DNA from 3 places in the Streptomyces sp. CA-146814 genome. Region 1 is predicted to be linked to each of the others. Evidence: riboswitches for the same ligand, from Rfam matches in the RefSeq annotation. Region 1 holds a riboswitch; each other region holds the start of a gene.

Region 1 (3,266 bases):
CCGCGCATTCCGTGCCTGAGCGGCGCATTCCATTCCGGAGCGGCGCATTCCATTCCGGAGCGGCGCATCCCGCGCGCCGGAGCCGCGCATTCCGCACGCCGGAGCCCCATGTTCCACCCCTGGACCCGCCGACCCGCCGGACGGACCGGCCGCCGGACGGACCGGCAGCCCTGACGTCGGGGGGTGAGCGTCAGGGCTGCCGGGGTTTCGGGTCCTACGGGCGCGAGTGCCTCAGACGGAGAGACCCTTGCTGTTCAGCCATGCGACCGGGTTCATCGCCGAGCCGCCCGCGGTGTGGACCTCCAGGTGGAGGTGGACACCGGTCACGTTGCCGGTCGCGCCCATGCGGCCGATGGTCTCGCCGGTGCTGACCTGCTGGCCGACCGAGACGTCGATCGAGGACTGGTGCGCGTACCAGATCTCCGTGCCGTCCTCCAGCTGGAGGACCGTGCGGTAGCCGTACGAACCGGACCAGCCGGCCTCCGTGATGGTGCCGCTGTGCACGGCCTTGAGCGGCGAACCGGCCGCTCCGGCGAAGTCCAGGCCGGTGTGCTGGCCGGAGGACCACATGGCGCCCGACTGGCCGTAGGTCGAGGTGATCGTGTACGAGGAGGCCGGCAGCGTGTAGCTGGCGCGGAGCTTGGCGAGGCGCTCCTCCTCGGCCTTCTTCGCCGCGGCCTCCTCGGCCGCCTTCTTCTCGGCGGCGATCTTGGCCTTGACCTTGGCCTCGGCCTCGTCCTGCTGCTTCTTCGCCTCGGCGGCGGCCTTCTCGGCCGCGGCCTTCTCCTCGGCGGCCTTGGCCTCGGCGTCGGCGTTGGCCTGCTGCTGCTCGGCCTGCTGGAGGATCCGGGCGCGCAGGGCCTCGCCGGCGTCGGTGGTGCCCTGCTCGGCCTCGGCGGTCGTGATGCCGGCGGAGGTGAGCGGAGCGGCGGCGAGGACCGGTGCGTCCTCGGCGTCGTCGGACATGAACGCCCCGACGCCGGGAAGGGACTTGGCGTCGGGGAGGTTGTCCGCGATGGAATCGGGAAGAGAGATGGAGACCGGCGGCTTGCTCTGGGCGGTGGCCATGCCACCCGCACCGACTGCCGCTATGACGCCGACCCCGAGGACGGTGGAGCTACGGGCGAGACCCCGCTGCTTGGACACGCGGTGCTTGCCGCGCACGGGACGGATGGACTCCGCGGTGGGGTTCCACTCCTCCCACGTCCGCTCCGGGCCACCGAGGCCATCGGCAGTGAAGGGTGACGGGGCCTCAGGGGCAGGGTGATTGGACGCCACGTGGGCGCGCTCCTTTCCTTCCTTCTCGCCTACCGGGTTAGCTGACGGGTTCGGAGCAGGAAGGTCTCCTACGGGCCCCTCTGCCTCACGATGGAGACACAGGCGTCCGATTCACCCCATGTAGGTGGTTCCCCGGTTCCCTTGCGGAATTCGGCGCTCGCGCACGGCGCCGTCTCTGACGACGGCTGGGACGACCGCGCTGCGTTATCGAACGTTAATAGACAGACGGGCCCGATTCCAAGCTGTTCCTGTTGATCATTAACGGCTTCGACGGGGACTTACCACCCACAAGCCGCCCGAATCGGACGGCTTGACGACCCCTCGCCCACACCTCTTTTTCTGATGGTGTGTCAACTGTTATGCGGAGCGGTGCTCATCGATTACGCACCGTGTCATCACCCCGGCCGACGATCTTCACCGTCGTCCGCCGCGGCGCCTGGCCCTCCGCCGGCCGGCTGACCGCGAGCAGCGCCATGTCGTCCGTCGACCGGCCGCCGGTGTGCAGCCGTACGTCGTCGGTGAGCGCCGAGAGCAGCTCCTCGGGGCCGGGGAAGATGCGGCCGCGCAGCCGGGCCGCCGGGTCGTAGAAGACGCCGTTCGCGTCGCGCGCCTCGGAGAGGCCGTCCGTGAAGGCGAGCAGCGTCGAACCGGCGGGCAGCTCCCACTCGTCGGACCGGTCCGGCCACACGCCGAGGTCCATCCCCAGCGGCAGCGCGGGCACGCTCGGGGCCAGGACTTCCAGGGCCCCGTCCGCGTGCAGCAGGATCGGCTCGGGATGGCCGCGGTTGACGAGGCGCAGGGAGGCCGAGCCGGGCGGGATCTCGGCCAGGACGGCGGTGATGAACCCCTCCATGGCATCCAGCCCGTACCGCCGCGTCCCCTCCCGCGCGAGCGCCCGCTCCAGCCGCTGCGCCACGCCCTCCAGGGACCGCTCCTGCTCGGCGGCCTCCCGGAACGCGCCGATGATCACCGCCACCGCCTCCACGGCGTCCAGTCCCTTGCCGCGCACGTCGCCGACGACCAGGCGTACACCGTACGGAGTGTCCGCCACCGCGAACAGGTCCCCGCCGACGAACTCGTCCGCCTGCGCCGCCTCGTACCGCGCCGCCACCTGGAGCCCGCCGATCCGCTCCGCCGGCGTCGGCAGTACGGCCCGCATGGCGGTCTCCGCGATGACCCGTGCCGAGGCCAGCTGCTCGTTGCTGCGGCGCACGACCCCGTTGATGACGAGGGCCAGGGCCGCGGCGGTGAGGACCGTGATCATCTCGATGACCGGGACGACCTGCGTGGACGTGCCGTCGGAGATCCGCATCGCGATGACGGAGAGGACCGAGGCCACTCCCGTACGGATGGTGCTGGCGAGCGAGAAGAACGGCGCGGCGATCAGCGGCGCGGCCACGAACAGCGGTACGGCGGTGAAGTTGGGCGGCGCGAGCGAGTCGAAGAGGAGCCCGCCGCCGATCAGCAGCACCGGCAGCAGCCGCACGAACCGCCGCGTCCCGGCGCTCCGCGCCACCACCGGCTTCCCGCGCCCCGTCGAGCCGGGCGCGGCCCGCCCGGGGATCCCGAGGCTCGCCTTCACGAGCCCGCGCCCCTTATCCGCCATCCCCACCACCTGTGCACTCCTGCTGCCCGGTCCGGCCACGGCTGCGGACGGTACCGCGCCCCGCCCAGGCTTCCCGGAGCCGCGCCGTGCGGCGACCCGTCATCGGCCGAATAGGGGGAAGCGGGCCTGGTGCCGAGGCCCTCCGTGGTCAGTCGGAGAGCCGGCGTTCGGCGTAGATCGTCAGTGCATCCCGTACGAAGGCGGCGGTGCCGTCCCCGTAGCGATCGTAGTTCTTTCCGAAGCGGGGATCGGCGACATACATCTCGCCGAGCCCGATGACGTAGGAGCGACCGGGCTCCTTGTCCGCCGCCCGGCCCGCCGCTCGTCCCGCCGCCCGGCCCGGCCCGCCGCCCGACGCGTCGCTCGCCGCCGTGGACGACGA
Region 2 (3,266 bases), 3.1 Mb from region 1:
CGGATTGAGCAGCTCCATCACCTCGGGGGACATTCCGGTCTCGGACATGTCCGTGCGCTTCACCTTGTACCGGCGGTGCGGGTCGTTGGACTTGAGGTAGTCCGCCTCGATCGCCTCGCGCTCGACGCCCACCGCGAGCAGCGAGACCGCGATCGACAGACCCGCCCGGTCCTTGCCGGCCGCGCAGTGCATCAGGGCCGGCACGCTGTCCTCCGCGAGCGCGTGCAGGACGCGGCTGTGCTCGGCGGTGCGGTCGACGATGGTCGAGCGGTACATGGTGATCATGCGCTCGGTGCCCTTGCCGTTGGCCAGGATCGACCGCAGCTGCTCGATGTTCCCGTCACGCACCAGTCGCCAGAACTCGGCGCCGTCCGCCGGGTCGGAGAGCGGAATGCTGACATTGCGGACACCGGTCAGCTCGATGTCGTACCCGTCGAGCGCGTGGTCGGCGGAGTTCCGGAAGTCGAAGACGGTGTGCAGCCCGAGCCCGGCGAGGAAGAGCGCGTCCTCGGCGGTGGCGTGCGCCAGGTGGCCGCTGCGGTAGAGCCGGCCGAAGGCGGTGCGCCGCCCGTCCGTGGTGGGAAGCCCGCCCACGTCGCGGAAGTTGCGGACTCCGGTCAGTGCGGTCTCGGTCGGCGGGACCTGCGGCACCTGCTGCGTCACGGTGGCTCCTGGAATCTCTGGCGTCGGCGCGGCTCTCCGGCGAGGGCGCTCCTGTGACGATACGACATCGGTTCACCGGGCAACCATCGGCTGACTGACGGTGCGTCAGGGCTCCCGCCGACGGCATGTCCGTATTGGTGCATTTCGCAGAACATGCCCCGCTAATGGGGGAGATGGGAATCCGTAGGTGAGCGGGATCATATCCGTGACGGACGGTGGCGGTGGCTCCGAGGCGTTTTCCCGGGATCCGCAAGGAAAGCCAAGATCCGTAATCCACGGAGTGTGACGGGAAATCCGGAGCGAAATTGAATCGATGATTCCGGGGCGGAACCGACGGCTTGTTCCTGTCGTCCCGACTCGTTTACGGTCACCGTCAATCCGGACGGACCGCCTAATCCTGCCGCCGCCCGGAATTCGCACCCACCCACTCACGTGTGGCAGGAGCGGGGGAACCAGGTAAGCCGCCGGCCCGGAGCGATCCGGACCGGCTCGGGGTGAAGTCGCCATCCGGCGGCCGGGCATCTCCAGCCCGAACCCGACAGCTCACCTCGCAGGCGCCGGAGAGGAACTTCCCCATGCCCGCAAAGGGTAAGCACCGCCGTCCCAAGTCCGGCCCGATCCACCGCGGCGTCCTCGCCGCGGGCACCGGCGGCGCCGTACTCGCCCTCCCGCTGTTCGGCGCCACCGGCGCCCACGCCGCGGAGAAGGCGGCCCCCGCCGTCAAGCCCGCCGCCGCCTCGGCCGCCGCCCAGGCCGCCCCGCAGGCCGCGCCCGCCACGGCGAAGACCACCGCGAAGACGTACGCCGTCGTCTCCGGCGACTACCTCGCCAAGATCGCCTCCGAGCACCAGGTCAAGGGTGGCTGGCAGAAGCTGTACCAGGACAACCGCTCCACCGTCGGCGAGAACCCGAGCCTGATCTTCCCGGGCATGAAGCTGACCCTCGGCGCCAAGGCCACCGGCTCCGCCGCGCCTTCGGAGGCCAAGAAGTCCGCTCCGGCCCCCAAGGCCGCCGCGCCGAAGAAGGCCGCCCCGAAGAAGGCCGAGCCGGCCCCGAAGGCCGACACCGTCTCGGCCGACGAGTCCGACGCCGCCGCCGAGTCCGGTGCCTCCACGCAGACCGGCTCCTCCCAGGCCACCGGCTCCGGCTGGACCGCACCGCTCGACAACGCCAACGTCACCACCCAGTACCGCGCTTCCGGCGCCAGCTGGTCCAGCGGCTACCACACCGGCTCCGACTTCCAGGCCGCGTCCGGCACCCCCGTCAAGGCCATCGGCCCGGGCACCGTGGTCTCGGCCGGCTGGAGCGGTTCGTACGGCAACGAGGTCGTCATCCAGCACGAGGACGGCATGTACTCCCAGTACGCCCACCAGTCCTCGCTGAGCGTCTCCGCCGGCCAGACCGTCACCGGCGGCCAGCAGATCGGCCTCTCCGGCTCCACCGGAAACTCCACCGGCCCGCACCTCCACTTCGAGGTCCGCACCGGCCCGGGCTACGGCTCCGACGTCGACCCGGTCGCCTACCTGCGGCAGCACGGCGTCTCCCTCTGACCCGAGGGCGAGAAGAAGTGAACGAGGGGCGGTGCGCGGCGGCGCACCGCCCCTCCACTTATTCCGGCTTTACCGAAATCTGACCGGGTGGTCTATGTCACCACCCGTCAACCCCGTATTACGGTCGCGTAGGTCACATTGAACGGTGCAGGATATGGGCTTGTGGCAGACGATTCGAGAACCCAGCAGCAGAACATCATCGGGTCGTACGCGGCGATCGGGGACAGTTTCACCGAGGGCGTCGGCGACCCAGGCCCCGACGGCGCCTTCGTCGGCTGGGCGGACCGGTTCGCGGTGCTCCTCGCCGACCGGCTCCCGGTCCCCGACGCGGCGACGAACCCGGACGACGACACCCGGCACGGCAATTTCCGTTACGCCAATCTCGCCGTACGCGGACGCCTCCTCGACCAGATCGTGGCGGAGCAGATCCCCCGCGCCAAGGAACTGGCCCCCGACCTGGTCAGCTTCTGCGCCGGCGGCAACGACATCATCCGGCCCGGCGCCGACCCCGACGACCTGGCCGAGCGCTTCGAGCGGGCCGTCGCCGACCTGACCCAGGCGGTCGGCACCGTCATGGTCACCACCGGGTTCGACACCCGGGGCGTTCCGGTGCTGCGCCACATGCGCGGCAAGATCGCCACGTACAACGTGCATCTGAGGGCCATCGCCGACCGGTACCGGTGCCCCGTGCTCGACCTGTGGTCGCTGCGCTCGGTCCAGGACCGGCGCGCCTGGGACGCCGACCGGCTCCACCTGTCGCCCGAGGGCCACACCCGCGTCGCGCTCCGCGCCGCCCAGGTCCTCGGCCACGACGTGCCGGCCGACCCGGACCAGCCGTGGCCGCCGCAGGCCCAGCGCACGCCCTTCGACGCGCGGCGCGACAACGTCCAGTGGGCGCGGGAGTACCTGGTGCCGTGGATCGGCCGACGGCTGCGCGGCGAGTCGTCCGGCGACCACGTCGCGGCGAAGCGGCCGGACCTGCTGCCGCTGTAGAGGTCAGGGGCCGAGCAGCGGGAGCGTACGCCGGGACGGGCCCGGGACCACCGGTCCGCC
Region 3 (3,266 bases), 760 kb from region 1:
GCTACCGTAGATCGGCATGGAGTAGATCGACTCCTCGCGGACGTTCGCTCCCGGCTTCGGTGAGTGGATCATCATCCCGTCGCCCTTGTAGATGCCGACGTGGCTGATGTCGTCGTAGAAGAAGACCAGGTCCCCGGGCTGGAGGTCGGACGTGGCGACCCGCGTGCCCACCTTCACCTGGTCCCAGGTGGTCCGGGGCAGCGTGACGCCGGCCTCCCGCCAGGCCGCCAGGGTCAGCCCCGAGCAGTCGTACGAGGACGGGCCCGACGCCCCCCACACGTACGGCTTCCCGATCTGGGCGCGCGCGAAGGCCAGCACCTTTTCGGCCTTGGCGGCGTAACCGCTGCCGACCCCGGTGCCCGTACCCGTACCGGACCCCGGACTCGTTCCCGTACCGCTGCCGGAGCCGGATCCGGAGCCGGATCCGGAACCCGAGTCGCTGTCTCCGCCGGACTCCTTCGCGGCCTCCTCGCGCGCTTTCTTCTCCGCCGCCTCGCGCTCCTTGGCCTCGGCGGCCTGGCGGGCGGCGAGGCGCTCGGCCTTCTCCTTGGCCTCGGCCTCCTTCTTGCGCTCCAGCTCCGCCAGCCGCGCCTTCTCCTCGGCGGTCAGCTGCGCGAGCAGGGACCGGGCCTCGGTGAGCTTCGTCTGCACCTTCTGCTTGCTGGAGCGGAGCGTGGTCTGCGCCTCGGTGAGCGACTCCAGGCTCTGCACGGCCTCCGCGCGCTTCTTCGACGCCGCGGCCTGCTGCGTACGGAAGTCGTCGACGGCCTTCTGCTGCCGCTCCGTCGACCGGCTCATCAGCCGGCTCTGGTCGAAGTACGCCTGCGGATCGTCCGCCAGGAAGAAGGTGGCGGTCGGCGCGATGCCGCCGGTGCGGTACTGCTCGGCCGCAAAGGCGCCCAGCTCCCGGCGGGCCTCGTTGATCCTCTCGGTCCGCTTCGCCACGTCGGAGAGCAGCGTGTCGACCTTGGTGCGCTGGGCGGTGGAGGCGGCCTTCGCCCGGTTGTACTGCTGGGTCGCGCTGCCCGCCTGCCGGTAGAGCTCGTCGACCTTCTTCTGCACGTCCTCGATGGCCGGCTTGGGCTCGGCGGGGGCCGCGGTCGCGCTCTGCGTGGAGAGCAGCGTCACAGAAGCCAGCGCGGCCGTCGTGAACCCGACGGCAGGGGTGGTCGTGCGCACCTTCGTGCGCGGCTTGCGATGCGATGCCAAGACCGGCATCTCCTTCCGTGGACCGCCTACCGGGTTAGCTGTCGGGTTCGGACGGAACGGAAGGCTGTCCTACGGTCCGTTGTGCGAGGGTACGGACCGATTCACCCCGGTTGTGCGTGTGGGTCCCCGGTTCCGAACTGCTGGGAGGGCAGCACGGATTCGGCAGAGGTGACCGTGAGACGCGGTTCGTCTCAGGGAGATTACGGATCACCTGACCGAGCACGCTAGCCAACCGGTGGCACCGCTGGGAAGGAGGATGAGCGATATGCCCGATACATTTTCGTGACCTTTCCGGATCCGCGGCCCCGCACCCCCTCCGACCGGGCGTTCCTTCACGGAACGTGGACGTCCGCTCTCCGTGCGTACGGCCGGGAACGGTCCCTTCCGGGCCGCTTCCGGCCTTCGGCGGAAGGTTGTCAGTGCGGCCGCCTAGACTCGGGAGGCGATGAGCAGCCTCTTTGACGACAACTTCCTGACCGGCCTCCAGTCCGCGGAGGACGGCCCGCCGCCGCCCCCCGAGGACCACGCACCCGAAGCGGTGCCGGAGGGGCTCTTCGAGGGCGTCTACGACGCGCCCCCGCCGCCCCGGGACGGGTATTACCGCGACGGCCACCCGCGCCCGGTGATCGACTCCGCCGCGCTGCTCGACGGGCTGAACACCGAGCAGCGCGCCGCCGTCGTGCACGCCGGGTCCCCGCTGCTCATCGTCGCCGGGGCCGGCTCCGGCAAGACCCGGGTGCTCACCCACCGCATCGCCCACCTGCTGGCCGAGCGCGGCGTGCACCCGGGGCAGATCCTCGCGATCACCTTCACCAACAAGGCCGCGGGCGAGATGAAGGAGCGCGTCGAGCAGCTCGTCGGCCCGCGCGCCAACGCCATGTGGGTCATGACCTTCCACAGCGCGTGCGTCCGCATCCTGCGCCGCGAGTCGAAGAAGCTCGGCTTCACCTCGTCGTTCTCGATCTACGACGCCGCCGACTCCAAGCGCCTCATGGCCCTGGTCTGCCGCGATCTCGACCTGGACCCCAAGCGCTACCCGCCGAAGTCCTTCACCGCCAAGGTCTCCAACCTCAAGAACGAGCTCATCGACGAGGAGACCTTCGCCGGGCAGGCCGCCGACGGCTTCGAGAAGACCCTGGCCCAGGCGTACGCGCTCTACCAGGCCCGCCTGCGCGAGGCCAACGCGCTGGACTTCGACGACATCATCATGACGACGGTCCACCTCCTCCAGGCCTTCCCGGACGTCGCCGAGCACTACCGCCGCCGCTTCCGCCACGTCCTGGTCGACGAGTACCAGGACACCAACCACGCCCAGTACACCCTGGTACGGGAGCTGGTCGGCCCGTCCGGAGAGGCCGCCGACGCCCCGGCCGAGCTGTGTGTCGTCGGTGACGCGGACCAGTCGATCTACGCCTTCCGCGGCGCCACCATCCGTAACATCCTCCAGTTCGAGGAGGACTATCCCAACGCGAAGACGATCCTCCTGGAGCAGAACTACCGCTCCACGCAGACGATCCTCTCCGCCGCCAACGCGGTCATCGAGCGCAACGAGAGCCGCCGCCCGAAGAACCTGTGGACCAACGCCGGATCCGGCGCCCGCATCACCGGCTATGTCGCAGACACCGAGCACGACGAGGCGCAGTTCGTCGCCGAGGAGATCGACCGGCTCACCGACAAGGGCGACGCCAAGGCGGGCGACGTCGCCGTCTTCTACCGCACCAACGCCCAGTCCCGTGTCTTCGAAGAGATCTTCATCCGCGTCGGCCTGCCCTACAAGGTCGTCGGCGGCGTGCGCTTCTACGAGCGCAAGGAGGTCCGGGACGTCCTGGCCTACCTCCGCGTCCTCGCCAACCCCGAGGACACCGTCCCGCTGCGCCGCATCCTCAACGTGCCCAAGCGCGGCATCGGCGACCGCGCCGAGGCGATGATCGACGCCCTGTCGATGCGCGAGAAGATCTCCTTCCCGCAGGCGCTGCGCCGCGTCGACGAGGCGTACGGCATGGCGGCCCGCTCCTCCAACGCCGTCAAGCGGTTCAACACGCTGATGGAGGAGCTCC

Evidence for each region. Region 1 has a riboswitch for cyclic di-AMP ahead of ACQP09_RS18460 (M23 family metallopeptidase). Riboswitches for the same ligand answer to the same signal wherever they lie in the genome.
Region 2: it holds a riboswitch for cyclic di-AMP, as region 1 does, so the genes downstream of both, ACQP09_RS31915 (LysM peptidoglycan-binding domain-containing M23 family metallopeptidase) here and ACQP09_RS18460 (M23 family metallopeptidase) in region 1, are expected to answer to the same signal.
Region 3: it holds a riboswitch for cyclic di-AMP, as region 1 does, so the genes downstream of both, ACQP09_RS22195 (NlpC/P60 family protein) here and ACQP09_RS18460 (M23 family metallopeptidase) in region 1, are expected to answer to the same signal.

Annotation. Positions count from the first base shown of each region.
Region 1 covers NZ_CP192068.1:4,165,422-4,168,687, reverse strand. The annotation lists gene ACQP09_RS18460 (M23 family metallopeptidase) at 232-1,278, opposite strand; cyclic di-AMP (ydaO/yuaA leader) riboswitch at 1,290-1,444, opposite strand; gene ACQP09_RS18455 (PP2C family protein-serine/threonine phosphatase) at 1,652-2,884, opposite strand; gene ACQP09_RS18450 (MerR family transcriptional regulator) at 3,033-3,266, opposite strand, start outside.
Region 2 covers NZ_CP192068.1:7,226,774-7,230,039, forward strand. The annotation lists gene ACQP09_RS31910 (tyrosine-protein phosphatase) at 1-663, opposite strand, end outside; cyclic di-AMP (ydaO/yuaA leader) riboswitch at 1,075-1,235, shown strand; gene ACQP09_RS31915 (LysM peptidoglycan-binding domain-containing M23 family metallopeptidase) at 1,239-2,213, shown strand; gene ACQP09_RS31920 (SGNH/GDSL hydrolase family protein) at 2,376-3,206, shown strand; gene ACQP09_RS31925 (STM4011 family radical SAM protein) at 3,210-3,266, opposite strand, start outside.
Region 3 covers NZ_CP192068.1:4,925,446-4,928,711, forward strand. The annotation lists gene ACQP09_RS22195 (NlpC/P60 family protein) at 1-1,218, opposite strand, end outside; cyclic di-AMP (ydaO/yuaA leader) riboswitch at 1,217-1,384, opposite strand; gene pcrA (DNA helicase PcrA) at 1,655-3,266, shown strand, end outside.